3 regions of the Arthrobacter sp. TS-15 genome follow, and region 2 is predicted to be linked to each of the others. Evidence: predicted binding sites of a transcription regulator. Region 2 holds the regulator's gene; each other region holds the start of a gene.
The links. Region 2 encodes HrcA, which represses chaperone genes, less so after heat shock. Its sites were predicted from a motif close to TTNGCACTCGNNNNNNNCGAGTGCNAA; they were not measured.

Region 1 (12,097 bases), on a different contig from region 2:
CTGATACCAGTTCCCCGGTGCGTGCATTGACGAGCGCCAACTCCCATTCCACACCCAGTGTCGATTGCCTGGATGGCGCAAAATCAATCTGCACGTAGTCCCCTCATTTGTCTTGTCTCAGCCGGACACGGTTCCCCGCTGTGGGGCCGCCAGCGGTCGGAACAAGTCTAATGCAGCCGGAACGCAGGTTTCTGCTGTGGTCCTGCAGGGGGAAAGCCCTGTCATTTGCTATTGAGAATGCTTCTCAATAGAATTGCTGCATGCATCTCACAGTTGTCAGTTCCTTGGACACCCAATGCCGCGAGTCCGCCGCGGCCCGGCTCGGCCAAACCCACGCCAATTCCGTGGTGGTCCTTCACGATCTCCTTGATGGCTCGATGGTCCTGCGGCGGGTATACCGGAACGGCCAGTTGTTCGAGCGCGAAACCACAGTTCTGGAGCATGGTTGCCTCAGCTGCACTGTCAGATTAGATGTAGTCCCGACGGCGGAACGTCTCGCCTCCTGCGGTTTCGACCATGTAGTGCTGGGCCTCCCTCCCGGCGTTGCGGCCGGCATGGCCGTTGGCGAGCTTCGGCGTGGCCTGAGCCGCCCTGCGGTGATAGACAACGCCGTACTGGCTTTGGACCCTGCGGACTTGGATGACCATATTTGGGACCGTCACACGCTGTTCGAGTCCGGGTTTACGTCCATGCCCACAGATGAGCGAACCAGCGGAGAATTCCTGATCGGCGAGTTCGGGCAGGTGGATACGGTGATGGTGCACCCCGGCCTGGGTGCAGTGCTGAGCGGCGAACCTCGCGAAGGCACTTCGCAGTGGCAGTTGGGTGTCCAGTTGCTTGGCCAGTTGGCGTCCCACGCAGGCGTCATTGGCGCCGCTGACGCCTACAGGCCGGGATGCTTCGACGACGCTGAAGCGGCGGCACGCAACCGTCCCGGCGTCGTGCGTGTGCCCGTCAGCGATGGGGGTGGGTCCTACCGGACGGTGCTCCACAAAGTGGGTCGGCCGCTGCATCCGGGACGCTTCCGCGAAGCCCTGCCCCAACTGGCCGCCGGAACGCACTGGCTGCGAGGCCGCCTCTGGATCGCATCAGCGCCCAAGACACGGATCGCCGTCCAAGGTATTGGGCCAAGGGTCTGGCTCGAAAGTACCGGGAAATGGCTGGCGGACTCGGCCGAACCTGGCCAGGCGCACCCCGGAAAGGCGGGTGCCGACGTCGACTCTGTCCTGGACTGGCACCCCAGCCGCGGCGACCGTGGAACTGTGCTGGCGATCACTGGCCTTTCGGAGGACATCGACGCCCCGGAATTTCGCGGGCTCCTGGACGGTTGCCAACTCACCCAAGCTGAAATGCAGCAGGATTTCGGCGTGTGGGACGACCCCCTGGAACTCAGCGACGCCCTTTAAAACAAACACCCAACCAAAGGAGAAACACCATGAAGGTCAGGAATTCGCTGCGTGCCCTCAAGAAGATCCCCGGCGCCCAGATTGTGCGCAGGCGCGGGCGTACCTTCGTCATCAACAAGAACAACCCGCGGATGAAGGCGCGGCAGGGCTAACCGCACGTCGGTGATAAAGGGGCGTGTTTAATGGGGGAATGCCAATCCTGAACAAAGACATGTCCCTGTGCATTTCGCTTGCGGCCCGGCCCAGCAATATCGGCACCCGGTTCCACAATTATTTGTACGATCTGCTCGGCCTGAACTTTGTCTACAAAGCATTCGCCCCTGCGGACATCACCCTTGCAGTGGCTGGCATCCGCGGCCTCCCGATCCGGGGCGCCGCGGTTTCCATGCCGTACAAGGAAGCCGTCATCCCGTTGGTTGACGTGATGGATCCGTCGGCCAAGGCCATTGATTCGGTGAACACCATCGTCAACGACAATGGCGTGCTGACTGCCTACAACACGGACTACATCGCCATTGCCCGGCTGCTAAAGGACCACCAGGTTCCCAGCAGCCACAGCGTGCTCCTCCGCGGTGCAGGCGGTATGGCCAAGGCCGTAGCCGCAGCACTTCGGGACGCCGGGTTCACCGCCGTCACCATCGTGGCCCGCAACGAGGACACCGGCCGTGCACTGGCAGATCTTTACGGCTTCGCCTGGCAGGATGACGTCAACGGCTCCACAGCTGATCTCATCATCAACGTCACGCCGTTGGGAATGGCAGGTGCGGACGAAACAGCGCAGTCCTTCGACGACGCCACGATTGCCGCGGCGCAAGTAGTGTTTGACGTCGTGGCTTTGCCGTCCGAGACGCCACTTATCAGTGCTGCCCGGAAAGCGGACAAGAAGGTGATCACAGGCGCTGAAGTTATTGCCATCCAAGCCGAGGAACAATTTGTCCTCTACACCGGCGTGCGCCCTAGCCCTGAGCAGGTCCGCGAAGCCTCGGAGTTTTCACGTCGCTGACTGCCGGGTGCCGCTGACTGCTAGCCCGTCACCGGTTCCACCACAACAGCCACTCTCTCCTCGCCGATCCTGGTGAGGACCAGGGTGGCTGTTTTCGTCCTAAGGGACTTATCCGGTTTGGCGGGCAGCAACTGCTTCCGGAGTTCCTCGGGAGTGACAGCCGTGCCGCGCTTTTTGATGTCCAGCACAGTGATTCCGTTGGCCTTGACCCAGGCCTTGAGGGCCTTGACGTTATAGGGCATCACCTCAAGAACCTTGTAGGCACGGGCGAAGGGAGTGTCGTGCAGCGCAGGCGCGCAGATGTAGGCAATGTGCTCGTCCACCAGGTGCCCGCCCAGCCGTTCGGCGACGTCGGCCACCAGTCCTGCGCGGATCACCGCACCATCGGGTTCGTAGAGGAAACCTTCTACAGGCCCGACGGCGGCTACCGGGCCGCCGTCGAAATCCGTGCCGCTGGTGATCTCAGCGGCGCCTTGGCCGCCAATCACCAGCGCGGCGCGACGCACGCCGGGGCGGGACACTGCGTTGAACCACAGGGTCACTTCGGTGACGTCGCCGCCTACCGAAACCCACTGGGCTTCGCAGCCTGAAGGCACGGACTCATGCGGGATGCCGGGACCCATCTTGACGCCGATGGCGCGGCCGGTAGCCGCCAGGCGTTCCACGAAGGACAACGGGGGAGAGAAGGCTTCAGGGTCCCAGATCCGTTTGGTTCCGGAGGTGGACGTGGTTCGCCGGGCGGGATCCAGCCATACGCCGTCCACCCCGTCCAATTCCACGGTTGTTGCGTCGGAGTGCACCACGGTGGCATGCGGGAAGGGCATGAGATTGATGGTGGCGCAGGCGGCGGTGGTTTCATCCATCTCAACCGCGGTCACGGAAATGTCCATTGACGCCATCGCCATGGAGTCGGCGCCAAGGCCGCAGCCCAGGTCTGCAACGTGCGAGATGCCGGCCTTCGCAAAGCGCTCGGCGTGACGGGCTGCGACGTTCAATCGCGTTGCCTGCTCCAAGCCGGCTTGGGTAAAGAGCATCTGCCGGGCAAACTCGCCGAACTTTGCCTCTGCGCGCGTCCGCAGCCTGGATTGCGTGAGGACCGCAGCTACCAGCTCCGGGGAGTGACCCGCTTTGCGGAGGTCTGCGTTGACGCTGAAGGAATCGGCCTCCCGATAGGGTCCCAGTGAGGCAAGAAGTTCCCATCCTTCAGTAGTCAGCAAGGGTGCGATCTGTTCCTGAGGTGCGTGAGGCATGGAATCAAGCCTAACGGCGCGGCGCTTGACAGCGTGACCGGCGAATCAGCCGGATAGGGTTGTTTTCATGGAAGACAACGCAGCACCGCACCCCTCCACCCTGACGAAGATTGCGCGCCCCGCCCTGATAGCGGGGGTCGTGATCGCGGTGGTCTGCATCGGCCTGCTGATCATTATCTTCGCGTTGGATTCCTTCAATGCGGCTACTTACTCGGTGGCCGGCAAGAGCGTCAATGACGCCACCGATGAAGCGCGCGGCATCCGCGAACTTTACAGCGGCGCCCGGACCGGTGGAATTATCACGCTGGTGATCTCCGGCATCGTGGCTATAGCCGCCGCCGTGGTGCTGTACCTGAACCGCGGCAATGCTCCGCTGGATGAGGATGACGACGGCGAAGACTACGATCTGGACGACCTGACGGGCAGGTAAGGGACGTTCACCCATGACGAAATGCTGGCACTCACCTTGACCGAGTGCTAACGCTTACATAGAGTCTTGTTAGCACTCTCCCCCGGAGGGTGCTAACTACGCCAAGCGTTCTCCGGCACCGCGACGACGGTTGAACGCCCAGGCACCCTAGTTCTTAGTCCATGAATCAGCTCATGAAAAGGAGAGTCCGAGTGTCGGTCTCGATTAAGCCTCTTGAGGATCGTATTGTTGTTCGCCCGCTCGAAGCAGAGCAGACCACCGCTTCCGGCCTGGTCATTCCGGACTCCGCACAGGAGAAGCCGCAGGAAGGCGAAGTTGTTGCAATCGGCCCCGGCCGCTTCGATGACAACGGAAACCGCGTACCGGTTGACGTAGCTGTTGGCGACGTCGTCATCTACTCCAAGTACGGTGGAACCGAAGTCAAGACCGGCGGCAACGAGTACCTCGTTCTGTCCGCCCGCGACGTCCTTGCGATCGTCGTAAAGTAACTTCCCGGAGCCCCGCACCGCCGTCGAGTTGGAATGATTCCAGCCGCCAGCGGTGCGGGTTTTCTGTCTTGAAAGGACACAACCATGGCAAAGCAGCTTGCTTTTAACGATGCTGCCCGCCGGTCTCTTGAGGCCGGTATCGACAAGCTCGCCAACACTGTCAAGGTGACGCTTGGTCCGCGCGGCCGCAACGTCGTGCTGGACAAGAAGTGGGGCGCACCCACCATCACCAACGATGGCGTAACCATCGCCCGTGAAGTTGAGCTTGATGACCCCTACGAGAACCTTGGCGCACAGCTGGCCAAGGAAGTAGCCACCAAGACCAACGATGTTGCCGGCGACGGCACCACCACGGCCACCGTGCTGGCACAGGCCCTGGTCAAGGAAGGCCTGCGCAACGTGGCTGCCGGCGCCGCTCCGGGCGAGATCAAGCGCGGCATCGAGGTTTCCGTTGAAGCAGTAGCCGCCCGCCTCTTGGAGAATGCCCGCGAAGTCGAAGGCACCCAGGTTGCCAGCGTCGCAGCCATCTCCGCACAGAGCGACGAGGTTGGCGAACTGCTGGCCGAAGCGTTCGGCAAGGTTGGCAAGGATGGTGTCATCACCATTGAAGAATCCTCCACCACCCAGACCGAACTGGTCCTCACCGAGGGCATGCAGTTCGACAAGGGCTACCTGTCCCCGTACTTCGTCACCGACGCTGAGCGCCAGGAAGCCGTCCTCGAGGACGCCCTCATCCTGATCAACCAGGGCAAGATTTCCTCGCTGCAGGACTTCCTGCCGCTGCTGGAGAAGGCCCTGCAGGCAAACAAGCCGCTCTTCATCATTGCTGAAGACATTGAAGGCGAAGCCCTGTCCACGCTGATCGTCAACCGCATCCGCGGCACGCTCAACGTTGTTGCCGTCAAGGCTCCGGGCTTCGGCGACCGCCGCAAGGCCATGCTCCAGGACATCGCCACGCTGACGGGCGCCCAGGTTGTTTCCCCGGACCTTGGCCTGAGCCTGGACACCGTTGGCCTCGAGGTACTCGGTACCGCACGCCGCATCACAGTCACCAAGGACAACACCACCATTGTTGATGGTGCCGGTACGGCTGAGGACGTCGCTGACCGCGTTGCACAGCTGCGCGCCGAGCTTACCCGGACGGACTCCGACTGGGACAAGGAAAAGCTGCAGGAACGCCTGGCCAAGCTGGCCGGAGGCATCGGCGTGATTAAGGTTGGCGCAGCCACCGAGGTTGAGCTGAAGGAAAAGAAGCACCGCATCGAGGACGCTGTTTCCTCCACGCGTGCAGCCCTCGAAGAAGGCATCGTTTCCGGTGGCGGTTCCGCTCTCATCCACGCCCTCAAGGCACTGGACGAGTCCCCGGCCGTCAAGGCGCTGGAGGGTGACGCAGCAGCTGCTGTGGGCATCGTCCGCCGCGCCCTGGTCCAGCCGCTGCGCTGGATCGCCCAGAACGCTGGCTTCGACGGCTTCGTTGTTGTTGCCAAGGTTTCCGAGCTGGAAGCAAACCACGGCTTCAACGCCAAGTCCGGCGAGTACGAGGACCTGATCGCCGCTGGCGTGATCGACCCCGTGAAGGTCACCCGTTCGGCTCTCCGCAACGCCGCTTCCATCGCTGCTCTGGTTCTCACCACCGAGACCCTGGTTGCCGAAAAGCCGGCTGAGGAAGAAGACGCACACGCAGGCCACCAGCACTAACGGCCTGGTTTAACAGAAGCCCCGGTCACGTTGACCGGGGCTTTTGTTGTCTGCGGCTTTCCGCGGGGCGGCTATTGTGAGCGTACGACGGCGGCGGTAACCTGACGCTACTAGGGCGGCTTGGGTGCGTCATTCGGTCTGTTCCCGGTCGCAAGGTGAGCCATGACAGTTCCGGACACAGACTTGGATTTGGGACGCTCGGCCTTCCACGAGCGCCGTTGGCGCGATGCGCTTGAGTGCCTCACCCGCGCCGATTCAGAGGGCGGACTACCTCCGCCGGACATCGAATTGGCGGCATCTGTGGCGATGCTGCTTGGCTTGAATAGCCAAAGCATTGAGTACCTGACCCGAGCGCACGACGAATTCCTGACCATGGGAGACACTGACAATGCCGCGAGGTGTGCGGCCTGGCTGGTTATGTTCCTGATGGACATGGGAGAGCCGGCCCGTGGAAACGGGTGGTTGTCCCGTGCCAAGCACGTGCTGGAAGGTATGTCAGGTCCCTGTGCAGCCGAGGGATACCTCATGATTCCAGCGGCCCTCGGTTTGTTGCGCAGTGGAGCCCCGGCAGCTGGACACGGTCTGTTCGCCAAAGCCTTGGAGCTGGGAACCTCCTTCCACGACAAAGACCTCCAGGCCTTGGGCCGGCTCGGTGTCGGCACCACCCGCGTTTCCCTCGGGCACGTGGAAGAAGGTTTGCAGCTTTTGGATGAAGTGATGGTCTCTGTCACCTCAGGTGAGGTCTCTCCCATCCCCGCAGGGATCATCTACTGTGCAGTCTTGGGCAGTTGTCGTCTTTCCAACGATGTGCGCCGCGCCCACGAGTGGACTGCGGCCTTGGAACGCTGGTGCGGGGATCGCCCGGACATGGTGATGTTCAGTGGACAATGCCAGGCTTACCGTGCCGAACTGTTGATACTTCACGGAGCGTGGGAAGAGGCCCTGTCGGTGGCGCGGGCCGCCGAAGGCAGGGTGCGGAAGGGCGACCCGGATGCCACGTTTGGATCCTGGTATCAACAGGGCGAAGTACTTCGCCTGCAAGGTTTCCTGGAGGAAGCGGGGAAAGCCTACGCCATAGCTGCCGGGACCGGATTCGAACCTGTTCCCGGCATCGCGCTGCTTGAGCTGGCCGAGCACAAAACGGCCCAGGCACAGGCCACCATGCGGCGGGCGATGGCAGGGGCCGACCCAGCCAATCGACGTCGCTTGCTGCCTGCCGTCGTCGAGGTTGAACTTGCCGCTGGCGACGCGGCTGCTGCCAGGCTCGCGCTGGACGAACTGTCCGAGCCTCTTCAGCAGGGCAGCCGTCCATTGGAGATGGCCCTGGTTGCCTATGCCGCTGCCCAGGTGCTGTTGGTCGAAGCCGAGCCCCAGGCCGCGCTTCGTGAGGCGAGAAGGGCGTGGCGGATCTGGTACAGCCTCGAAGCTCCCTATCAGGCCGCCCGGTGCAGGGTACTTGCGGCGCGTGCGTGTGCCCTGTTGGGCGATCCCGATTCTGCCGCCATGGAGTTCGAGGCTGCCAAAGCCGAGTTGGCAGATCTTGGGGCGATGCCGGCAGTAGCAGAGGTCCTGGAACTCACCGGCGAGAAGAACAAAGGCAGCTCACCGCTGACTGACCGCGAGGTGGAAGTGCTCCGGCTGGTGGCCGATGGGCACTCCAACCGAACCATCGCCCGGGAGCTTTACCTCAGTGAAAAGACAGTGGCCAGGCATGTGAGCAACATTCTTTCCAAACTCGCGGTGCCGTCCAGAGCGGCCGCGACCGGCTACGCCTTTGAGCACGGCCTGATTCGCTGAAAACCACTGCGAGTGGTCAGAAATACCCATCCCGCTGGAAATGAGTGGCTCACTTGACCGATGCGGACCCAGGCGCCGCGCTCATAGCGTGGCTCCTATCAGGTCACAGCAAAGATCAGTGATCCACTGCAAGCGAGATAGGAGACGATGATGTCCGTTCACCACAATCCAGAAGTTGACACCGTCATTGTGGGTGGCGGCCAGTCCGGGCTCGCGCTCGGGTACTGGTTGGCAAGGCAGGGCAGGAACTTCCTCATCCTGGACCAGCACCAGAGGCCAGGGGATGCTTGGCGTCAACGCTGGGACTCCCTGCGCCTCTTCACTCCGGCCAAGTATGACGGCCTTCCCGGCGCACCTTTCCCCGGCGACCCCTTGGCATTTCCCACCAAGGATCAGCTGGCTGACTACCTGGAAGATTATGTGCGCCGCTTTGAACTGCCTTACGTTCCCGGCGTACGCGTGGACGACATCAGCTCTGAGGGTGAGGCTTTCGTGCTCCGGTCGGGAGACCGCGAATGGAGAAGCAGGAATGTGGTCATCGCCACAGGCGGTCACCGTATCCCCAAAGTTCCTGCCTTCGCGGGCGAACTGGATCGGAGCATCCTTCAGCTGCACTCTCAGGATTACAAAAACCCCGGTCAGTTAAAGGAAGGCCCTGTCCTGGTGGTGGGCCTGGGCAATTCCGGTGCGGAGATTGCCCTTGAAGTTGCCCGCTCCCGGCCCACACTTCTTGCTGGCAAGCCCAGCGCCGAGATGCCTATGCGGCATGGCCGTGCAGCTGCGCGTTTTGCCCTGCCGGTAGTCCGCTTCCTGGGCCTTTACGTGCTCAACCTCAATACCCCCATGGGACGAAAAGCGGCTCCCAAGTTCAAATCCATGGCGGCCCCGCTGATCCGCACCAAGAGCAAGGACCTGGCCGCTGCCGGTGTCCGCCTCCATCCCAGGTTAGCTGGTATGCAGGACGGACTCCCGGTACTGGAAGATGGGACGCAGGTGGAGGCCGCGAACGTCATATGGTGCACTGGCTATCACGAGGATTACTCATGGGTGAACCTGCCGGCATTCGACAGTCACGGGGAACCACAGCAGACCAGGGGAGTGGCAGACAGCGTCCCGGGCCTGTATTTCCTTGGCCAGGAGTTCCTGTTCGCGGCAGCCTCGGCAACGCTGCCCGGTGCCTGCCGGGACGCCCGATACCTCGCCGGGCGGGTCACGGCGCCGCGTTCCAGCGGCCTCGTCAACGTGTAATAGCTCACGTCGTAGTGGGTTGTGCCGGGCGTCAAGGGTGAGGAGCGCCAGGAGTATCAGCACAGGTCACGCACAGGTTTGGGTGGCAGAATGTATGGCTGGACCTGTGCTGATGGGGCATCGAATGGCGGCCGGGAACACTCTCCCACATGGGTTGCGTGACTGAAAACGCGTAATATTGATGCTTTGTGCCACAGCTTTGAGGAACTGCCTACCGTGACGACGCCAACGATTCCAGCCCCTGCCCACCACGGTAGGCGGGCTTCCGGACCCGTTGCGAAATCCAAATTCCGACCCGAAATCCAAGGCCTTCGGTCCTTGGCTGTCCTTATGGTGGTGAGCTACCACATCTGGATCGGCAGGGTCTCCGGCGGCGTTGATGTCTTCCTTTTGATCTCCGCATTCCTTATGACTCTCCAGTTCACGGGCCGGTACAAACAAGGCCGTCCCATGGACCTCGTGCGGCACTGGCTGCACTTGTTCAGGCGTCTGCTGCCCGCCGTCGTCGTGGTTCTTGTGTCAACTCTGGCAGCAACCTTTATTTTCCTGCCGGCCACGCGATGGTTCGAGATTGTCCAGCAAACCTGGGCGTCGCTGTTCTACTTCGAAAACAGGCTGCTGCAGGATCTGGCCGTGGACTATTACGCCACTGACCACAGCATGGCCAGCCCTGTGCAGCACTTCTGGTCGCTGTCCATCCAGGGTCAGGTATTCATTCTGTGGCCCGTCATTTTCGCCACTGCAGCGCTGGTGTGCCGACGCTTCGCCCTGCGATACCGGGCCACGTTGGTGTACATCTTTGCCATCATCTTCCTGGTCTCGTTTGTCTACTCCATCATTTTCACGGCCAGCAATCAGGCAGTGGCATACTTCGATACCTTTGCCCGTTTGTGGGAGTTCGCCCTGGGCACGTTGGTGGCGTTGATTCTTCCCGCCCTGAACTTTTCCAAACCTGTCCGTATTGTCATGGGCTGGGTTGGTGTGGTGGCGATGCTCACGTGCGGCATCCTGCTGCAAGTACAAACGGCCTTCCCCGGATTCGTCGCATTGTGGCCAACACTGGCTGCGGTGGCCGTTATTGCGGCCGGACAGACCGGAAGCCGTTTCGGTGTGGACCGGATACTGAGTTCCAAATTCCTGGTACGGCTCGGTGACAATTCGTACGCGCTCTACCTCTGGCACTGGCCCATCCTGGTGATTGCTTTGGCCTGGAGCGGAAAGGATCACGCTGGCTGGCTGTCCGGTACGGCAATCGTGGCGTTGTCGCTCATCCTGGCTTTCCTCACCACCAAATTCGTGGAGAAGCCGTTCCGCGAATGGAAATGGCCCGAGGTAAAGAGGCGCCGCTCGGTCATCGCGATCGTGGCCTGCCTGGCCGTGGTGTCCGCACCCCTGATGGCATTCCAATACCGCTTGGACCTGGACCAGCAAGCTGCGGAGGCGCGGATGGTCTTTGATAACCCCGGCGCGAAGGCCCTCCTGCCCGGGTACGTCAATGAAGCAGCTCCGAATGCGCTCACTCAACCCACCGCTGAAAGGATTGGGCGTGACTGGGCCAATCTGCCCAACGGATGCTCCGGTGACACGAAACCCGAATCACGGCTGCTGCAGGACAACTGCAAGCAGAACGGCGTGGGAGATGATGCCACCAAGACGGTCCTTGTTGTAGGCAACTCCCACTCCCAGCAATGGCTTGCTGCCATGGAAGTGCTGGCGGAGCAGCACCATTGGCGCCTCTACTCCTTGCTGTACGGGGCCTGCCCCTTTATGACTGAAGATCCCGAGTCCGAGCCGGGCTGCAACAAGTTCAACAGTGAAGTGCGCAGCCATATCCGGGAACAGGCGCCGGACGCCCTCTTCATGGTGGGTACGGCGGCTGTTTCCTCCTTGCCTGATGAAAGACTGACGCACGGATTCGAGGACCTCATTCCCGAGGTCACGGGGCTGGGCATCCACGTAGTGGCGGTGCGTGACAATCCGCGGTTTACCTACAGCCTGACGGATTGCACCCTTTCCAAGGGGGTGGACAGCCCGGATTGCCGCCCGCTCAAAGCTGACGTCCTGGCCGAACCCAGCCCCTTTGATGCGGTGACTGGCAAGTACCAGAACCTTTCCTTGCTGGATATGTCCGACCTGATGTGCCAAGGACTCTATTGCCCGCCGATCATCGGTAATACGTTCGTCTACCTGGATGACAACCACCTGACCAAAACCTACGTCAAGAGCATGGCAGGCATGTTGGATGAAAGGTGGTTTACCGCGACAGGGTGGCAGCGATGATGGAGAAGAAGGCCGCCGCACCGGCCACTCCCGCAGAAAAGCCCGCGACCCGGGCCAAACCAGGCTTCCGGCCCGAAGTCCAAGGGCTGCGTGCACTGGCTGTGCTGATGGTCGCGGCTTACCATATCTGGCTCGGCAAAGTCTCCGGCGGCGTGGACGTCTTCCTGCTGATTTCGGCTTTCCTTCTGACGTTATCCTTCACGCGCAAGCTCGAAAGCCGCGCGCCACTAAGGCTTGTGCGGCACTGGCTGCACGTGTTCAAGCGTCTGCTGCCCGCTGTCGTCGTTGTCCTGCTGGCGATCCTCGTCGGCACCTGGGCATTGATCCCGCAAAGCAGGTGGCCGGATGTCCTCACCGAGGCGTGGGCATCGCTGATGTATCGCCAAAACTGGCAGCTTGCCGCTTTCGCGGTTGACTACTACGCCCAGCAGCACGTGGACGCCAGCCCGCTCCAACATTTTTGGTCGTTATCCGTCCAAGGCCAGGTGTTTATTCTG
Region 2 (9,452 bases):
TACGCGGCGGAGCTTGCCAACCTCATCGGTGGTGACCCTGAGGACGTCCTCAAGGTTTCCGGCAAAACCGGCGTAGGCGTAGAGGCGCTGCTGGATAAAATCGTCCGCGACCTCCCCGGCCCCGTGGGCGATCCCAATGCTCCGGCCCGTGCCATGATCTTCGATTCTGTGTATGACACTTACCGCGGCGTCATTACCTACGTCCGAGTGGTGGACGGCATGCTGCATCCCCGCGAACGCATCCAGATGATGTCCACCCGGGCTACTCACGAACTCCTGGAAATTGGTGTCAGCTCCCCGGAGCCCACACCTTCCAAAGGCCTGGGTGTGGGGGAAGTGGGATACCTGATTACCGGTGTAAAGGACGTCCGTCAGTCCAAGGTGGGCGATACTGTCACCAACCTCGCCAAGCCCGCGTCGGAGTCGCTGAGCGGTTACGCTGACGCCAAGCCGATGGTCTTCTCCGGTCTTTACCCCTTGGACGGTACGGACTACCCGGTCCTGCGTGACGCTCTTGAAAAGCTGATGCTTAACGACGCTGCGCTTGTCTATGAGCCTGAGACGTCCGCTGCACTGGGCTTCGGCTTCCGCGTTGGATTCCTGGGCCTTCTGCACCTCGAAATCACGCGTGATCGACTCGAACGCGAGTACAACCTGGACCTTATCTCCACTGCACCCAACGTGGAGTATGAGGTAACGCTTGAGGACAAGAAGGTCATCCACGTCACCAACCCGAGCGAATACCCCACCGGTAAGATCTCCGAGGTCCGGGAGCCCATGGTGTCCGCCACCATCCTCGCTCCTAACGAGTTTGTCGGTTCCATCATGGAACTGTGCCAAAGCCGCCGTGGCCAGATGCGAGGCATGGACTATTTGTCCGAGGACCGCGTTGAACTCCGCTACTGGATCCCGCTGGCGGAGATCGTCTTCGACTTCTTCGACCTCCTGAAGTCCAAGACGCGCGGTTACGCCTCACTGGACTGGAAGGCTGACGGCGAGCAGGTGGCCGATCTGGTCAAGGTCGACATCCTGCTGCAGGGTGAACAAGTTGATGCCTTCAGCGCCATCACCCACCGCGATAAGGCCTACGCCTACGGCGTGATGATGACCGGCAAGCTCCGTGAGCTGATTCCCCGGCAGCAATTCGAAGTGCCCATCCAGGCCGCCATCGGATCCCGCATCATTGCCCGCGAGAGCATCCGGGCCATCCGTAAGGACGTTCTTGCCAAGTGCTACGGCGGTGACATCACCCGTAAGCGCAAGCTGCTCGAGAAGCAGAAAGAGGGCAAGAAGCGCATGAAGATGGTCGGTCGCGTGGAGGTGCCCCAGGAGGCATTCATCGCAGCCCTGACCACCGATGAGTCCAAGGACAAGGCCAAGAAGTAAATGCCCAGCGTCCTCCCTTTGGGTGACCCGGCACCTGCGGATGGCATCTTGCCTCCGCAGGTGTTGGCCGGCGTCGAGCACCGCAAGTTCGGGCTCTATGTCCACATACCGTTCTGCGCCGTGCGCTGTGGCTACTGTGATTTCAACACTTACACTGCCACCGAACTCGGTGGCGGCGCCTCCCAGGACGCGTACGCCGCTACGGCGGTCTCTGAACTGGACTTCGCCTCTCTGGCACTGGACGCCTCGGGGTTACCCCGTCGTCCCCTCAGTACTGTTTTCTTTGGGGGTGGCACGCCCACCCTTCTCCCGGCAGAGGACCTGGCCCGGATCCTTAGGGCCGCCATCGGCCATTGGGGGCTGGAACCCGGCGCCGAGGTAACTACCGAAGCCAACCCGGATTCAGTAACTCCTGAATCCCTGAAGCTTCTGGCCGACGCAGGCTTCACCAGGGTCTCCTTCGGCATGCAGTCAGCCGTACCCCACGTGCTGAAGGTCCTGGACCGCACCCACACACCGAGCCGGGTGCCTCTTGTTGTGCAGTGGGCGCGGGAAGCCGGCCTCTCCGTGAGCCTGGACCTTATCTACGGCACCCCTGGAGAGTCCATGGGTGACTGGCAGCTGTCACTCGAAACCGCTTTGTCGTACCAGCCGGACCACATCAGTGCCTACGCTCTGATCGTTGAGGATGGCACTAAGCTGGCCGCCCAGATACGCCGGGGCGAGGTGCCCGGGATTGATGACGACGACCACGCCTCCAAATACGAGCTTGCCGACAAAATGATCTCCGAAGCGGGCTTGCACTGGTACGAGGTCAGCAACTGGTCGCGGACGCCGGACCAGGCTTGCCGGCACAATCTTGCCTACTGGCGGGGAGATGACTGGTGGGGTATCGGTCCAGGCGCCCACTCCCACGTGGGGGGTGTCCGGTGGTGGAACGTCAAGCACCCCACGGCGTACGCCTCGAGGCTCGGGAGCGCTAGCTCTCCGGCTGCCGGGCGGGAAACCCTCGATGCCGATACCCGGGAAGTCGAACGCATTATGCTGGAGGCACGGCTCGGCACAGGGTTGTCCGTAGATGCCTTGGACGCGATCGGACGGCACGCGATGGCCGGGCTTATTGCCGACGAATTGGTGGACCCTGTTCAGGCGTTCAAGGGCCGTTTGGTCCTTACGCTGAAGGGTCGTCTCCTGGCTGACGCCGTAGTTCGAAGGATCCTGCCCGACTGACCCGCGGGCTCATGCCCGTCGGAGCAAGCAGTCCTGGACGAGCGGAGGTGAGCTACTTAATCCAGCGCAGGTTGACCTTGTAACGGTGAGGCTGCCCGTGGTTTACCCTGATGCCCGCCGAGACGGAGAAACACGTCAGGGCAACCCAGATCGCGGTGGCGATGACGGCGAAGATGTTGCCGACCACAGGAAGCAGGACCAAAATGTTGGCCAGAACTGCTGCGATGGTGGGAGGCAGCGTGAAGTTCAGCGCTTCTTTGGATTCCTGTGCGGTGAACGGTCCACGATCCCGGAAAATCAGGTAAATCAGAAGGGACGGCAGGCATCCCAGGATGCCGCCAAAGTGGGCCAGAGTAGCCCATTGCCTGTCCTCGCTGGCTGTCAACGGGAGTGCGTTGGCAGGCGCGCCATGGTACTGGGGCCGGCCTGCGGCGCTGCCCGGTTCTTCAGGAGCGTTATCTGCCACGTTGTCTTCCCTTTGCTTTAAAGATGCTGCGGTGTTGCTGTCCCAGAATACCGGCACCGACGCACCTGCCGGGACCAACGCCCCGTTGACACGGTAGTTGCTGATACCTGAAGGACTCCACCTCAAGGAACCGTCAAAAAATCGATGACTTCTTCCACCCGTCCCAAGAGCGATGGCTCAAGGTCGGCATAGGTGCGGACTGCGCCCAGAAGGCGTTGCCAGCCCAAGCCTATGTCCTCAGGGGTCTCATGGGGCCAGCCGAACGCGCTGAGGATTCCGGTCTTCCAATCGATCCCGCGGGGTACGGCGGGCCAGGCCTCAATGCCCAGGACCTTGGGCCTGATCGCCTGCCAGACATCCACGTAGGGGTGTCCAACAATGAGGACGTTTCCCGCAGCCCCCGGGACCGTCATGGCCTCGGCGGCAATTCGGGACTCTTTGGACCCGGGCACAAGGTGGTCCACGAGGATTCCAAGCCGGCGGCCTGAGCCGGGATTGAAGTCGGCGATGGCGGACTTCAGGTCATCAACGCCGTGCAATGGCTCCACCACGATGCCTTCCACCCGGAGATCATCACCCCATACCTTCTCCACCAGTTCGGCGTCGTGCTTTCCTTCCACCCAAATGCGGCTGGCCTTGGCTACCTGTGCCCGTTGCCCCTGGACCCTGACGGAACCCGAGGCCGTCCGGCCGGACGGAACCCCGGATGCAGCGGTGCGGGGGGCGGGAGGCATCAAGCGGATAGCCTGACCTTCGAGCAGGAAGCCAAAGCCCAGCTGGAACGATTTGGTCTTTCCACGCCGGTCTTCCAAGGAGACCACGTGCATTCCGCCCGACTTCTCAACGCGGGTTACTTCACCCACCCAGCCCGACTGCACGTCCTCGAGGACCATTCCCCGCTGCACGGCTACTTCCGGCAGCTTCTGTTTGGCCGGAGCGGACAGATCCTGCGGGCCCCAATTGTTCAAAGCCAAGGGATTCCTACCTTTGTGCTGGTTTACGGTGCGGGCCGAAGCCGCCCGCGGCAGGTTTCAATGCTAACAACGGGGTGGCTCATACTAGACTTGTTAGCACTTGGGCATGTTGAGTGCTAAGTGTGGAGGTCTGAGCGGGATCCCGCGTTGACCGGTCGGAAGAACCATGGCAGTCGTCAGGAGGTGGAGCATTGAGTGAGCCGCGCAAGCTCGAAGTGCTGCGTGCCATCGTTGAGGATTACGTGCATTCCAGGGAACCTGTCGGGTCCAAGGCCCTCGTGGAGCGGCATCATCTTGGCGTTTCCAGCGCTACCATCAGGAATGACATGGCGGTTTTGGAAGAGGAAGGCCTGATTGCGGCGCCTCACACCAGTGCCGGTCGAATCCCCACTGACAAGGGCTATCGCCTTTTCGTTGACCGCATTTCGCAGGTCAAACCGCTCTCAGCGGCCGAGCGCAGGGCCATCCATTCTTTGCTCGAGGGCCCCGATGATGTCGACGACATCTTGGAGCGCACCGTAAGGCTTCTGTCACAGCTGACCAACCAGGTGGCCGTTGTGCAGTACCCGCATTCGAACCGCGCGCTTGTTCGCCACGTGGAATTCGTCCTCTTGGCCCCTCAACAGGTCCTCGTGGTCCTAATTGCGGACACCGGCAGCGTGGGGCAGAAGGTCATCGACGCTGGGTCCGATGTGAGCAATGAGGCCCTGATGCTCCTGAGGTCCCGGTTCCTGGGCAACATTGCCGGCACACAGCTGGCGCTTTTGCCTCAAGTGCTTCCTTCTGTCGTTGCGCTGTGTCCGCCGGAACTGCGCAGTCTGGCGAAGACGTTGGCCCAGGGGCTTCAATCGTTGAGCGACACCAGCCGCGAAGAGCGCATCCTGATGGCTGGAACGGCAAACCTGGCCCGCTCCAACGTTGACTTCCCCCTGAGCATAGGCCCTGTGCTGGAGGCACTCGAGGAACAAGTTGTCATGCTCCGGTTGTTATCTGACATGGGGGATGATCCCCGCGGCGTTACCGTGAGCATTGGACGCGAGAATCCCTACGATGGCTTGGCGGAGGCCTCCGTCGTAGCTACGGGCTATGGCTCCGGTGCCAAGGTGGGGATTCTTGGTCCCACACGCATGGACTATCCCACCACCATGGCAGCAGTACGAGCCGTGGCCCGTTACCTTTCCCGCATTCTCGGCGGCTAAACACCGGTCCGAGGAAACATCCGTAGTACAACAAGGAAGAGATACCGACTTTGAGCAGCCACTATGACGTTTTGGGAGTCTCGCCGGAAGCCACCGGGGAAGAGATCAAAAAGGCGTACCGCAAGTTGGCGCGGAAACTGCACCCCGACGTAAACCCCGGTGAAGATGTCGCGGAACAGTTCAAGGCCGTGACCCACGCCTACGAGGTGTTGTCCGATCCCCAAAAGCGCCGGGTCTATGATGCCACGGGCAATGAAAACGGCACTGACAACGGTTTCGGTGGCGGCTACGCCGGCCAGGGTTTTGCCTTCCAGGACATCTTCGACACCTTCTTTGGTGGCGGCGGTCAGGGCGGACCGGCCTCCCGGGTCCGGCGGGGCCAGGACGCGCTCATCAGCGTCCGCATCGATTTGAAGGACGCCGTCTTCGGCGTCAACAAGAAGCTTGAAGTGGATACAGCCGTGATCTGCCCCACGTGCGATGGCAGTTGCTGCCGCCCGGGCACCCACCCGGAACGCTGCGACATCTGCGGTGGCAGCGGCCAGGTCCAACGGGCAGTCCGTTCCATCCTGGGCCAGGTCATGACTGCCGCCCCTTGCGGTTCGTGTGAAGGCTTCGGCACAGTCATTAAGGACCCCTGCAACGAGTGCAATGGACAGGGCCGCATCCGCAGTCGTCGTTCCCTCACCATCAAGGTTCCGGCCGGTGTCGCCACTGGTACACGCATCCAGCTGTCCGGGCAGGGTGAAGCGGGCCCCGCTGGAGGCCCCGCCGGCGATCTCTATGTGGAGATCCGGGTCAACAACGACTCCATGTTCATGCGTGAAGGCGACGACCTCCACGCAACACTAAGTGTGCCCATGACCGCTGCGGCACTTGGCACCGAACTGCAGCTGGACACCTTCGACGGCGCGCAGGACATCGACGTCAAGGCCGGTACCCAATCCGGCGAAGTCATTACCCTGCGCGGCTTGGGTGTTACGCACCTCCGGGGTTACGGACGCGGCGACCTCAAGGTGCACTTGCACGTGGAGACCCCGACCAAGCTCGACCCCGCCCAGGAGGAACTCCTGCAGCAGCTCGCCAAGCTGCGCGGCGAGCAGTTTACCGAGGGAAAGCTGGTGGCAAGCGGCGGAATGTTCGCGAAGCTTCGGGACAAGCTCGGTAACCTGTAGCGGTGAGCAATCCGGTTTTCTTTACACCGGCGGGAAGCCTTAACCAGCTGATCCCCGGGTCGACATTTGTGTTGGAAGGTGCTGAGGCGCGCCATGCCGTCACCGTCAAGCGACTGGCCGTGGGTGAGCCCGTGGACATAGCCGACGGTTCGGGCATGCGGTTGACTGGCGCCGTGGTTGACGCCGGTTCCAGCACCCTCACAGTGAAGGCATCCGAGGTAGTCCTCGAGGACCAGCCGGCGGTCCGGCTGGTGCTGGTTCAGGCACTTGCCAAGGGCGATCGGGACGAACTCGCCATCGAGACTGCCACGGAACTCGGAATAGACGCCGTCATTCCGTGGCAGTCCGAGCGGGCAATCGTGCGTTGGAAAGGCGAACGGGCCGCCAAAGCGCACGCGAAATGGCAGTCGGTGGTCACTGCGGCAGCCAAGCAGGCCAGGCGTGCTTGGATTCCTGAGGTACGGTCCATGATGGACACAGCCGCTTTGGCGAAGGCCGTCGCGGCCGCTGATGTGGCCATCATCCTCCATGAAGACGCCAAGAACCCCCTGCGGACCGTCCTTGAAGAGTCGGTCGCGGTCCGGACTGGAGATGATGGGACCCCTCGCGAGGTCCTCTTGATTGTCGGACCGGAGGGTGGCATCTCACCAAGAGAGGTAACGCGGCTCAGTGACGCCGGTGCCGTCACGGCACTTCTGGGTCACCACGTGTTGAGGTCCTCGACGGCGGGACCCGCCGCCGTCGTTCTTGCAAGTGACGTCCTGGGCCGCTGGTAGCCGCCCCGCAGCTCGTCGAACCCGCAGCTAACCGACGTTGAACAGGCGGGTGTCGGTGCTCGTTTCGATGGTTGCGCCGGCCTCATCCACTTGTGAAACCCGCAGCTCATATTTGCCGGCCTTCAGTGTGGCACTGAAGGTGAAGGCTCCGTATTGACCAGGCGCACCGGTTGCTTGCGTTCTCCCGGTGAGCAGGCTGCTCTTTTCGCCCTTGCCATTCTCCTGCAGAATCTGCCAGCTGACCGGCTTTGAACTGTCGGTGCTGCGGCCATTGAACTTGACTACACCGGCAGGCAGAGTTGTTTCCTCTTGCGGATCGATGATCCACAGAGGTGCCACCAAGGATGCGTTCCGTTCCATGGGTTGGCCGAGCTTTACCTGCCCAAACGCCATGTAGTCCGTGTGTCCGTCAACCAGGATGACAACCTGGATCTGCTGGCCGGAGTTGATGAGCCCCGAGGACGAGGCTGCCGCCGTCGCCGTGTAGACCAATTGCTGGACAGCGCGCTGCGCCATTCCGGCGTCGAGGTTTGAGTTGAAGGCATCCCGCGAAATATCAACGGTGATGACGTTCTTGCCGGAGATGGAGGTGGCCAGGCTTTCGGGGGCCTGCCAGGGGGTGAAGAAGTCGTGGTCCAGGGGTTTTTCGGACATCATGATCCGGAGTGCGGTGGTCACGGGGTTTCCGTCGCTGGAGATATCCCTGAACTCACGGTAGAGATAAACCTGTTCCTTGCTGCGTCCAATCCAGTAAACCGGGATCTTCGTGGAAGCCTGCGTAGTTTCCAGCGGTGCCTGGCTGGCTGGCGCGTCGTTAACGCTGACGGATGGCGAACTCGTGCCGGTTTGGGAATCGCCGCCGTTGGCTATGCAACCAGTGAGCAACAGGACAGCAAGCATCGCCGGCACAGCGATAACGGATTTTGTCCGTCTGCGCGCGCCATCTCCAATGCTTCCTGGCTCCGAAATGGGTGTCCTGCCTAACCTTGTGTCTCATGGCGGCCCCAGCCGCCGATTCCCAGCCAACGGAGCCGGGCCGCAGGATGCTTGGATGCCACCCGCTATGCCAGCTTGGCACATCGTCGACGGCGGTCGGCCGGGATTGCGCGGATCAGCGCCAACTGAAACATGATTGATACCCGCTTGATGCCGAGTTGAGACAAAATGTACGCCATGACGGCAGGCGCCGGATGATGCCGGTGGTTTCGGTTCATCGCAGGCCGGGCTGGCGTAGGATTGAAGACATTCCGGCATCCGGACGTGCCCCATACAGCGGCCACGAATGCCGAATCGATGGCAGGTAGCACGACCAACCGGAGGAGAAAAGGCCTAAGGCCAACACTATGAGTGAATCTTTGAACGGGCGGCTTAGGACCGGAAACGGCAACCAGCCGCCCACCGAGTTCCCGCACACACTACCGGGTACGCGCACGGAAGTTGTCACGTTCGACAACTCCGACCAGATGGTTCACTCGTTGGGCAGCCACGACGAAGCCTTGCGGTACATCGAGGAACAGTTCCAGGACGTCAGTTTCCATGTCCGTGGCAACGAGCTCTCCATGACAGGCCCTTCCACCGTCATTCCACGCGTTATGCGTCTGTTGGAGGAAGTCCGTGGGCTCGTGGCGAAGGGGACCGTGGTGACTCCGGACATCCTTCAGCAGCTCGTGTCCCTTCTGAGGGCCCAGTCCGTGCAGAATCCTGCCGATGTGCTGACCCACAACATCCTCTCAAGCCGCGGTAAGACTATCCGGCCCAAGACGCTGAATCAGAAGAATTACGTTGACGCCATTGATGAGAACACCGTCATCTTTGGAATCGGCCCGGCAGGTACCGGCAAGACCTATCTTGCAATGGCCAAAGCGGTGCAAGCCTTGCAAACGAAGGAAGTCAGCCGGATCATCCTGACCCGGCCAGCCGTGGAAGCGGGGGAACGGCTGGGCTTCCTCCCCGGCACGCTGAGCGACAAGATCGACCCCTATCTTCGCCCACTATATGACGCCTTGCACGACATGATGGATCCCGAGTCCATTCCCCGCCTGATGGCTGCAGGAACCATCGAGGTAGCCCCGTTGGCCTATATGCGCGGACGCACGCTGAACGACGCCTTCATCATCCTGGACGAAGCCCAAAACACCACACCGGAGCAGATGAAGATGTTCCTTACACGTCTGGGTTTCGGTTCAAAAATGGTGGTTACCGGTGATGTCACGCAGATCGACCTGCCGTCCGGATCGACGTCCGGC
Region 3 (10,604 bases), on a different contig from region 2:
CCCATTGTTCCCACGCTGTGGGAAGCCGCAGTGGTGGGGGCCGGGCTAGTGTCACTGCTTCTGTTTGTAGCTGCCCTGATCCTGGTACTTCGCACTAAGTCCTTCTCACCGGGCGTTCGGTTCGCGTTGGCGCTATTGGCGCTTGCTGTGCCCGTCGCCGGCCCAGTGGCGGCCGTTGTGGTGGCACTTCTTGAGCAGCGAAGGGCCCGGCGCCCCATTACTGTCAGCCCCTGATGTCATGCTGTATCCATGAGCGGGGGATACAGCAGGGACTTTCTGCGGACACGGCTTGAACTGCCCAGTCCGTCGGCAACCACCATTCTTTTGGACTACACCCACTTCTCCGTGCGGTTCCGGGTTGCCCGGAAGCTCGCGGCAATTGTGGGAGTGAACATCAACGGCAAGGATCTGGTGCCGCTGGCCCGTGAGGGGTCATGGCATGTGGATGACAGAATCCCCCGGGAGCAGCAGGCCGGCCCGGATCTGTACAAGAACAATGCGTTTGATCGCGGCCATCTGGTCCGGCGCCTGGATCCGGTGTGGGGCGATTCAGCAACGGCGAAGAAAGCCAATCAGGACACCTTTAGTTACACCAATGCGGCACCACAAATTGATGACTTCAATCAGGGCAAGGAGCTCTGGGTGGGGCTCGAAGACCACGTTCTTGGCCATGCTGATGCCTATGACGCAAAGCTGAGCGTGTTCACGGGGCCGGTGTTTGTCGATGACGACCCCGTATATCGGGGTGTTCAGATCCCTCGAAAGTTTTGGAAAATTGCGGCATGGACCAACGACGCCAAGCTGGCCGCCGTCGGCTTTGTCCTGGACCAGTCACCCATGCTGGGCAAGGTGGAGCTGAAGAAGGCAATCGTCCAGCGGCTCCTTGAGGGCGAGCCACCGCCGCTGGGCCCCTTCAGGACGTTCCAAGTGCCCATCGGGCAGATAGCGGATCTGACCGGGCTCAGCCTCAGCAGGCTGATCAATGCGGACCGGCTTGTGAGCGGCCAGCGGGAATCCGGCGTGGAACCCAGGGCCATAGAGCTGGAGAGCATGGAGCAGATCAGGCTCTGAACCGTGGTGATCCAGCAGAATCGGGCGATATCCACATACCCCGATAGACTTGGGGCTGCATGTCCGCATGCGCACTACGCTTTTGAACACTGCACCAAAACCCTGAGATTGGACACGGCCACCTTGCGAGAATTTACCGCCCGCTTTGCCACCGCCGAGGAAATCGATAACTGGGACAAGCACGTCACGGCAAATCCGAACGGCGGCAACATGCTGCAGTCGGACGCCTACGCGGCGGTCAAGGACGGAAACGGCTGGCTCGTCCGGCGGCTCGTCGTGGAGACTCAGGAGTACTCCAGCTACAACCTGCTCCTGGAGAAGAAGTTCCCCGTGATGGGTCGGCTCTGGTACCTGATCAAGGGGCCGGACGTCCTGGAGGTCAGCGACATTCAGCCGGCCCTGAAAGCAGTGGCCGCGCTGGCTCGTGAGAAGAAGATGAACGTCTTCAGCATCAAGATCGAGCCTGACATTGTGGACTCGGCTGAGGCCGTGGCAGAACTTAATGCCGCCGGACTGGTCAAAGCTCCCAACATCCAGTCCAATGACTCCACGGCTCTGCTGGATATCTCCGCGCCGGCCAATGAAGTCCTCCGCAGCATATCCTCGCGTGCCCGTAATGCCGTGCGTAGGGCGGAGCGTGAAGGCTGCGAGGTAGTTCAGGCCGAGCCGGGTGAGGACAGCTACCGCAAGCTCTACGCCCTCATGCGGAACACCATGGACGCTAAAGGCTCCATGCCGCTGCGGAGCTACGAGTACTACTCCAGGTTCTGGGAAGAGTTCTGCAGCCGTGGGCAGGGCCACTTCTTCTTCGTATATGAGGACGGCGCACCTAGCGTTGGTGCATTCGTCATCAATTACGGATCGAAAGCGACGTACAAGGACGGCGGCTCTACCCAGAACCGCAAGCAGTACGGCGACTCCCATCTGGTCCAATGGGCAGCGATCCAGCGTATGCAGGAGCTCGGTTGCGTGGAGTACGACTTCTGCGGCACACCCTCTGCTGACCGGATCAAGGACAAGAGCCACCCCCTGTACGGACTGGGATCGTTCAAGACAAGCTTCACCAAAACCGTGACGGACTTCGTGGGTTGTTATGACCTTGTCCTGGGCCCCGTCCGCCACAAGCTGTGGCTCAAGGGCGCTGAGAAGGTGTTCAGAAGGCTCGAAACCAGGCGTACCGGCGGTCAGTTCTACTGACGGCCACCCGCAGCCAGCACGCCAAATTCAGGCCCGCCCCGGCCACCAACGGGTGCAATCTACTTTTAGGTGAGGTAATTTCTTTGACTCCGATTGAGGCTGGAACCGACATGGAATTCGTGATTCTCAGTGACGCTGATTTCGAGACATTCGCCAAGGGACACCCGCAGGGGAGCTTCATCCAGTCCATGGATCTGACGCGTTTCCAGCGCGCCCGTGGGCAGGAAGTGGAACTCTTCGGTGTGACTCGCGGCGGCACCCTCATTGCTGCGGGAAAGCTGGTGTACACGTCCAACCGCATCGGGTACAAGACCGCAGACTGCGCCAAGGGACCCCTGATGGACTACAGCGACCCCACAGTGGTGAGCTTCGTCGTCGAGCGGTTGAAGAAGCATGCGGCCTCCAAGAAGGCTGCCGAGCTGCGCATTTCGCCCAACATCCGGTACATCGCGCGGGACGAAGAAGGCGCCGAACACCCCGAAGTTGAAGACAACCGCCCGCTGCTGAAGGAGCTCAAAGGGCTTGGCTTCACGCACCAGGGCTTCGACATGAACTTCGCCAATATCAACTGGATGTTCATCAAGCAGCTCGACGGGATCGCTGACTCCGAAGAGCTCATCATGGGGATGAACTACCGCACGCGCAAGGCCATCCGTAAAGCCGAGAAGAACGGCGTCTACCTGGAACAGGCCACGCTGGAGACGCTGGACGATTTTTACAACGCGCTGAGCACCGCTGGTGATGAGAAGGGCTTCACGTACCGCGAACGCGAGTACTACGAGCAACTCCTGCGGAATACCTCCGATGAGTTCACCAAGCTCATGATGGCCAAGATCAACATTCCCGAGTACCGGGCCTCCATCACGGAGCGCCTGGAAGCCGAGTCCAAGACCTTGGCCGATCTGAAGCGCGAGGTCGAGGAGACCGGCAGCAAGAAGAAGGCCAACCGGGTCAAAGTGGTCCAGGACCTGGTGGACAGCTACGAGCGCAGCCTCAAGGACATTGAACGCTTCCCCGATTCCGTGGGTGTGGCTACGGTGGCCGCCATCCACTTTGCGTGCTCCGGCGACGAACTGGTGTGCGTCATTGGCGGAACAGTGCAGGACTACATCTACTTCAACGGCGCCACGTCCCTTTACTGGGGCATGATGCTGCACGCGTTGAACAACGGATACTCGCGCTACAACTTCTATGGCACGTTCGGTATCCAAGGCCAGGATGAAACCGGCCATGGAGGCTACGAATTCAAGAAGGGCTTCGGTGGCGAGGTGGTCCAGTTGGTGGGCGATTTCGTAGCGCCGGTGAACCCGCTCATCTTCCATGGCTACCGCGCGGTCAGGAAGCTCGCAGGGGCCGCCCAGACAGTTCTGGGACGATTGCCCCTTGAGAAATTGCCGGTAGTAGGAAAATTTCGGAGGAATCGCTAATCACACAAGCCAAGGGAGGATCACCGCGTGACTGAACGCCCCGACGGGTCCGCCAACAGGCCCCATACCGACGGGTTGCCTAAAACCCAGCCGTTGCGGCCATCCCAGGTCCGGCAGAACGTCAACGCCAAGCGCATGCTGATGCGTTTGGTTCAAGGCGATAGCCCGCCCACCGCACCCATGAACATCGTGGACCGGTTGGCCGGAAGTCCTTACGCCAACCCCACCATTCAAGTGGTGGGTGTGGACGCTTCGGCCCGCAAGACCATCGACTTCGCTCTGCATTTGGCCGAAGTCATGTTCCGTTATGGTGCAGGTGCCCTTGAGGTGGAGACCAGCATGATTGCGGTCACAGCAGCTCTTGGCCTTAAGAACGTTGAAGTGGACATCACCAACCAGTCGGTGGCCATCAACTATGCGCCCAAAGACCAGACTCCCATCACGCTGCTGCGTGTAGTGCGCTCCTGGACCAACAACTACGCTGGCCTGGCTCAGGTGCATCAGTTGGTCACGGACATCGTGGCAGGGGGAGTAGGCCGTGACGAAGCCGTGCGCAGGTTGAACGAGATCATCCGCAGCGCCAAACCGTTCCCCCGGTGGATGGTCACCATAGCGTTCGGTATTTTCTCGGCGGTATTTGTTGGCGTACTGGGTGGGGGACTGGGCGCGTCGGTGGTTGCCTTCTGCTCCAATATCCTGATCAGCCTGCTCTCCCGGCAGCTAGCACGGTGGCGCACAGCGGACTTCTTCAACACCATGGCGTGCGCATTCCTGGTTACCTTTATTGCCCTGATGCTGCGGTGGGCGGGTGTGGACATTGCTCCTTCCATTGTGGTTGCCGGCGGAATCCTGCTGCTGCTGCCAACGGGTCGACTTGTCTCATCTGTTCAAGACGCGATCAACGGCTTCCCGGTAACGGCGGCGGGCCGCTTTCTTTCCACGGCACTGACATTCGGTGCGATCGTGGCAGGTATCGGCGTCGCCGTGGTGGTGGGAACGCTCATGGGCAGCGCCGTCCTGGACGTCACGCAAACCTTCCCGGACGCGTATCCGCTGTGGATCCAGGCAGTGCTCATTGCCATCGCGGTGGTGGCCATCGGCGTCACCGAACAGACTCAAATGCGGCTGTTACTCCCGACGGCGGCAGTTGGCATAGTGGGCTTCTTCGTCTTGTGGGGGGTGGGCGAAGCCGGCCTTGGCGACCGCTTGTCACCAGCGGTCGCCGCCGTGGCCATCGGCTTGTTGGGCCGTGTAGTGGCGCTCAAACTCGGGGCACCGCAGCTTGTGGTGGCTGTTCCAGCTGCACTGATCCTGCTGCCAGGTCTGACGATCTTCCGCTCCATGTACGCGCTCACCGTTGAGGGGGGCAACATCCTTCTGGGTGCGGGTGGAATGCTCAACGCCGGCGCCATAGTGCTGGGAGTGGCGGCGGGCATTGTGCTGGGCGACAACTTGGCCAGACCGCTCACGAAGGGGTTGTCCAGCAACGAACGGCGCAGGGTACGCAGGCGCTAACCACAAAAGCCGAACGGCGCTGCCCAATGAGGCGGCGCCGTTCGGCTTTAAGAAGTGACGCTTGATCTGTCCTGAGTCTGGATCTGTCCTGAGTCTAGATTTGACCTGAGTCTAGATTTGTCCGACGGGGAGCTTCTTTTCTGCCTGGAAGACTTCCTCCACGCGACCCTGCGCCCAATACCCGGAGAGCGATACCTGCGAACGCTCCAAGCGGCGCTGCACGAAGAAGATCTCGCGGAGACCCTTCATGTAGCCCCGCTCGCCGTGAGCGAAGACATCCACTCGTCCCGGCAGCCATTCGGTGTTTCTTAGTGCTTCAAGGAGCAGGTGGCTGGATCCCGCCTGAATCCCTTTGCGCAGCAGCCAGTGCAACTCCACACCTGCGGGTGCGGAAATCGGAAGAATGTCCGCCTCGTTGTCCACTTCAAGGAACACGGTGCCGCGGGCATCCGGAGCAAGGGCCTCAACACAGGCCGCAATGGCCGGTATGGCGGCGTCGTCGCCGGCGAACAGGTACCAGTCGGCGCCAGGTGCGGGGTTGTAGGCACCGCCCGGACCTGTGAACGTCAGTGAATCGCCGGGCTTGGCCGCTGCAGCCCAGGGGCCAGCCAGTCCTTCGTCGCCGTGGACCACAAAGTCGATGGCCAGTTCCTGAGCTTCCAAGTCCACCCAGCGGATGGTGTACGTACGAGTGTGGGGCCACTGCTCGCGGGGCATGGTGTCGCGGATGGCCCACAAGTCCAGCGGGAGTTCGTACTCCACGCCGGGTTGGGGGAAGACGATCTTGACGTATCGGTCCACGTATTCGTTGTTCGCGTAGTCACTGAATCCTGGTCCGCCTGCAACGATCCGAACCATGTGCGGTGACAGGCGTTCGTTGCGCAGGACGGTCAGGGTCACCTGCGGGCGAGTCTTGCGTGAAGCGGATGAAGTGACGGGGAGTGCAGTCATGTAGGCAAGCCTAAGCTAATGACCTGCGCACCGGCTGGGTATGAGTCGAAGGTTACAGCTGCCGGAGGTTGCAGCCGTGAGTCTACAGAACCGGCAGTTCCCAGTTGATGGGGTCCGCGCCCAAACCCACCAGGAGATCGTTGGTCCGGCTAAAGGGCTTTGAGCCGAAGAAACCCCTCGAGGCCGACAGCGGACTCGGATGGACGGACACGATGGACGGCGCCCCGCCCAGCAGCGGCACCACGCCCTCGGCGTCCTTGCCCCACAAGATCGCCACCAGCGGACTTTGCCGCCCATCGCCGTCTGTACGGTTTACGACGGCGGTGACCGCCGCCGTCGTAATGGCCTCCCAACCTTTGCCGCGGTGGGAACCGGCGTTCCCGGCTTCGACGCTGAGGACTCGGTTCAGGAGCAGGACGCCTTGCTCGGTCCAGGCGCCGAGATCGCCGTGGACGCGCGGTGGAAGTCCGAGGTCGTCGTGGAGTTCGCGATAGATGTTGACCAGGCTTCGGGGGATGGGCCGTGTTTGCCGCGACACTGCGAAGGAAAGTCCAACGGCGTGGCCGGGAGTCGGGTAGGGATCCTGGCCGAGAATCAAGACTTTGACATCGGCCAGCGGTTGCTCGAAAGCCCGCAGCAGGTTTTTGGCCGCAGGAAGAACCTGTGCGCCGTTTGAGGATTGGCCGGCCACGTACTTCAGGGTCTCCCGGAGTTGGCCTTCCACAGGGCGCAAGGCGTCGGCCCAGTCGGGAGCCATCAGGTCTTCGAGCGGCGCCTCACACAACGCGGCGAAGCCCGGGTCGGCCGAGTCGGCAGGTTCAAGATCAAAGAGTGCATCCTCGCCAGTCATCACGCTATTGTCTCCCGCGCGGCACCCGCACTGCGAATGACAGCCTTGTTATTCGCCCGTAGCATGGGGGTAGGACATTTTCCCCCCAATAAGCGTCGAAGGAGTGTGCCGTGGCAGAACCAGCACCGGAACCGATGGCGTCGCAGGCCACAGGTTTCGCGCTCGAGGACCTCGCAGCCGAGACCCGCAGCGACTCTCCGTTGAGCGAACGGGATCAGCAGATGCTGGCACTGGAGCGGCAGTGGTGGAAGTACGCCGGGGCCAAAGAACAGGCTATCCGCGAGCTGTTCGACCTCTCCGCCACCCACTATTATCAGATCCTGAACGCGCTGATCGATACCGAGGACGCGTTGGCCCACGATCCCATGCTCGTCAAGAGACTGCGTAGACTACGTACGTCCCGCCAGCGTGCGAGGACTGCACGTCGCTTGGGGTCCGACGCGTAAATCGCCAGGCTGATCAGTCAGCAGCAACCAGCAAGGACACCGCTTCACCATGACCAAATATGCCAAGGACGAATTCGACCGGGTTCCGCAGAACACGTCCCGTCAAGGCGTTCACCGCGACGCCCAAGAGACCGCACGCCCCACCCTGTGGCCGGTCCTGACCGTTGGGGCAGTGGCCTTGGTGCTCGGACTGGTGGCCTTCCTGATCCTCCCCAACCTTGGGCTGGTATCACCGGGCGCAGCATCAAACGCCACGACGCCGGCACCCCAGCAGACTTCAACAGCATCGTCAGCTGCACCCACTGAAGCGAGCAGCGCGCCGTCCGCCTCCGGCGATCCCGGCAGTCAAGCCAGCACCGAACCGGCGCCGTCGGATTCTCCTTCTGCGACTCCCTCCTCGGCTCCTGTGGACAAGACCACTCCGGTAGCTGTGTACAACGGCGCTGGAACAGCCGGCTTGGCCGGGCGTGTGGCCGGCCTCGTTCAGGGTGATGGTTGGGCGTTGAGCACGGTGGGGAACTGGGGTGGACTGCCGCAGCAGACGTCCGTGATCTTCTACAACGCCCCGGAGCAAAAGGCGAACGCTGAGGCCCTGGGAACCTTGCTGGGCATTCAAACCATTGTGGAAACGCCTGAGGTTCAACAACCCCTGGTGGTTGTGGCCGGCCCCGGTTTCCAATAAGAATCACGCCCGGCTGGAAGCGATAAGGCCCAACTCGGTTAAGCCTCAATAACAAAAGCGGTGCCTTCGCTCTTTGGGGCAGCGCGGTGATGGTGACAGTGGTTACAGTGGATTGATTCCGGTACGGAGATCCCGGCAACCGGTCTTGGCTACTGCGAAAGTGTGGGCATTATGGCTTTGGGAACCGTCAAATGGTTCAACGCCGAAAAAGGCTACGGATTCATCACTGTGGATGAATCCGGCGACGACGTCTTTGTGCATTGGTCGGCCATTCAGATGGATGGCTTCCGCGCCCTCGAAGAAGGTCAGCGTGTTGAGTTCGAACTTGGGGAGGGCCAGAAGGGTCCGCAGGCCGAAGGCGTCCGCGTCGCGTAGGTCAGCCCACGGCTGAAAGCCCTCCTATTTGTAGCGGGAAGTGGCATCCCTGCTTGCACTCTCACCGGTCGAGTGCTAATTATTGAGTTAGCACTCCTACGGTTCGACTGCTAAGTCCGGCCCGGCTCATCCCGGCGGCGGGCAGGCGTCGAATCTGCGGAGGATCAAGAAACACCTTGGTGGGGTGAGGTCCGGAGCGCGTGGCATACAGAGGCCGCAAGCAATGGACCGTCCGTCGCGGGCACCCCATCTGACAGGTACCTTCTTAACGACTGTCCCGAAAGGACTACCGCCGTTATGGCCAAGATCATTGCATTTGATGAAGAGGCACGCCGCGGCCTCGAGCGGGGCCTGAACATCCTCGCAGACGCCGTCAAGGTCACCCTCGGCCCGCGTGGACGCAACGTCGTCCTCGAAAAGAAGTGGGGCGCCCCCACGATCACCAACGATGGCGTTTCCATCGCCAAGGAGATCGAACTGGACGACCCCTACGAGAAGATCGGTGCAGAACTGGTCAAGGAAGTTGCCAAGAAGACGGATGACGTCGCTGGCGACGGTACTACCACTGCAACCGTCCTCGCCCAGGCACTGGTGAAGGAAGGCCTGCGCAACGTTGCCGCCGGAGCCGACCCGCTGTCCCTCAAGCGCGGTATCGAGAAGGCTGTTGAGGCAGTCATCAGTGAACTGCTCGCCTCCGCCAAGGAAATCGAGACCAAGGAAGAGATCGCAGCTACCGCTTCCATCTCCGCCGGCGACCCGGAAATCGGCAGCCTCATCGCCGAAGCCCTGGACAAGGTGGGCAAGGAAGGCGTCATCACGGTCGAGGAATCCAACACCTTCGGCCTGGAGCTCGAACTCACCGAAGGCATGCGCTTCGACAAGGGTTACATCTCCGCTTACTTCGTCACCGACGCGGAGCGCCAGGAAACGGTCCTCGAAGACCCGTACATCCTCATCGTCAACTCCAAGATCTCCAACGTGAAGGAACTCGTCACGGTTCTGGAGAAGGTCATGCAGTCCAACAAGCCGCTGCTGATCATCGCCGAAGACATCGAGGGCGAGGCCTTGGCCACCCTGATCGTCAACAAGATCCGTGGCACCTTCAAGTCCGTTGCCGTCAAGGCTCCGGGCTTCGGTGACCGCCGCAAGGCACAGCTGGCCGATATCGCCATCCTCACCGGTGGCCAGGTCATCTCCGAAGAAGTTGGCCTCAAGCTCGAAAACGCTGGCCTGGAACTCCTCGGCACCGCCCGCAAGGTTGTTGTCACCAAGGACGAGACCACCATCGTTGAAGGTGCCGGCGACGCCGATCAGATCGCAGGCCGCGTGGCCCAGATCCGCGCCGAGATCGAGAACTCCGACTCCGACTACGACCGCGAGAAGCTGCAGGAACGCCTGGCCAAGCTGGCCGGCGGCGTTGCAGTCATCAAGGCCGGTGCCGCAACCGAAGTTGAGCTCAAGGAACGCAAGCACCGCATTGAGGACGCAGTCCGCAACGCAAAGGCTGCTGTTGAAGAAGGCATCGTTGCCGGTGGTGGCGTAGCCCTCATCCAGGCTGGCGCCAAGGCATTCGCCAACCTCACCCTCCAGGGTGACGAGGCAACCGGTGCCAACATCGTCAAGGTTGCCATCGATGCACCGCTGAAGCAGATCGCCTTCAACGCTGGCCTTGAGCCGGGCGTTGTGGTGGACAAGGTTCGCGGCCTGCCTTCCGGCCACGGCCTGAACGCTGCCACGGGCGAGTACGAAGACCTTCTGGCTGCCGGCGTCAACGACCCCGTAAAGGTCACCCGCTCGGCTCTCCAGAACGCTGCTTCCATCGCTGGTCTCTTCCTGACCACCGAGGCCGTAGTTGCTGACAAGCCCGAGAAGAACGCTCCGGCTCCCGGCGGCGACGACATGGGCGGCATGGGCGGCTTCTAAGTCTCCCTGCTGTAGCGATACAGCACCCGGCATCACGCTGAATAGCATTACGACGGCGGTCCTCACCATTTGGTGGGGGCCGCCGTTTTGCGGTCCCAGCCCAACCTAGTTGGGTGCTAGCACGGTTTCAGTGTCGGTGGGGTCTGGCAGGATTAACCCCATGACGA

Region 1: the regulator HrcA is predicted to act here: its motif matches at 4,114-4,140, upstream of groES (co-chaperone GroES).
Region 3: the regulator HrcA is predicted to act here: its motif matches at 8,602-8,628, upstream of groL (chaperonin GroEL).

Annotation. Positions count from the first base shown of each region.
Region 1 covers NZ_SDXQ01000029.1:92,595-104,691, forward strand. The annotation lists gene EU811_RS10675 (glutamate--cysteine ligase) at 1-94, opposite strand, end outside; gene EU811_RS10680 (GTP-binding protein) at 261-1,406, shown strand; gene ykgO (type B 50S ribosomal protein L36) at 1,436-1,558, shown strand; gene EU811_RS10690 (shikimate 5-dehydrogenase) at 1,597-2,409, shown strand; gene EU811_RS10695 (class I SAM-dependent methyltransferase) at 2,430-3,659, opposite strand; gene EU811_RS10700 (hypothetical protein) at 3,727-4,089, shown strand; gene groES (co-chaperone GroES) at 4,281-4,577, shown strand; gene groL (chaperonin GroEL) at 4,662-6,275, shown strand; gene EU811_RS10715 (response regulator transcription factor) at 6,438-8,072, shown strand; gene EU811_RS10720 (flavin-containing monooxygenase) at 8,223-9,320, shown strand; gene EU811_RS10725 (acyltransferase family protein) at 9,537-11,600, shown strand; gene EU811_RS10730 (acyltransferase family protein) at 11,597-12,097, shown strand, end outside.
Region 2 covers NZ_SDXQ01000036.1:188,704-198,155, forward strand. The annotation lists gene lepA (translation elongation factor 4) at 1-1,386, shown strand, start outside; gene hemW (radical SAM family heme chaperone HemW) at 1,387-2,616, shown strand; gene EU811_RS14820 (DUF4870 domain-containing protein) at 2,669-3,082, opposite strand; gene EU811_RS14825 (DUF3097 domain-containing protein) at 3,205-4,056, opposite strand; gene hrcA (heat-inducible transcriptional repressor HrcA) at 4,248-5,255, shown strand; gene dnaJ (molecular chaperone DnaJ) at 5,306-6,430, shown strand; gene EU811_RS14840 (16S rRNA (uracil(1498)-N(3))-methyltransferase) at 6,433-7,206, shown strand; gene EU811_RS14845 (GerMN domain-containing protein) at 7,234-8,106, opposite strand; gene EU811_RS14850 (PhoH family protein) at 8,550-9,452, shown strand, end outside.
Region 3 covers NZ_SDXQ01000051.1:36,127-46,730, reverse strand. The annotation lists gene EU811_RS20340 (hypothetical protein) at 1-234, shown strand, start outside; gene EU811_RS20335 (DNA/RNA non-specific endonuclease) at 250-1,071, shown strand; gene EU811_RS20330 (lipid II:glycine glycyltransferase FemX) at 1,180-2,268, shown strand; gene EU811_RS20325 (peptidoglycan bridge formation glycyltransferase FemA/FemB family protein) at 2,379-3,695, shown strand; gene EU811_RS20320 (threonine/serine ThrE exporter family protein) at 3,723-5,210, shown strand; gene EU811_RS20315 (siderophore-interacting protein) at 5,322-6,161, opposite strand; gene EU811_RS20310 (uracil-DNA glycosylase) at 6,244-7,011, opposite strand; gene EU811_RS20305 (DUF3263 domain-containing protein) at 7,122-7,457, shown strand; gene EU811_RS20300 (LytR C-terminal domain-containing protein) at 7,507-8,139, shown strand; gene EU811_RS20295 (cold-shock protein) at 8,311-8,514, shown strand; gene groL (chaperonin GroEL) at 8,812-10,437, shown strand; gene EU811_RS20285 (ribonuclease HI family protein) at 10,598-10,604, shown strand, end outside.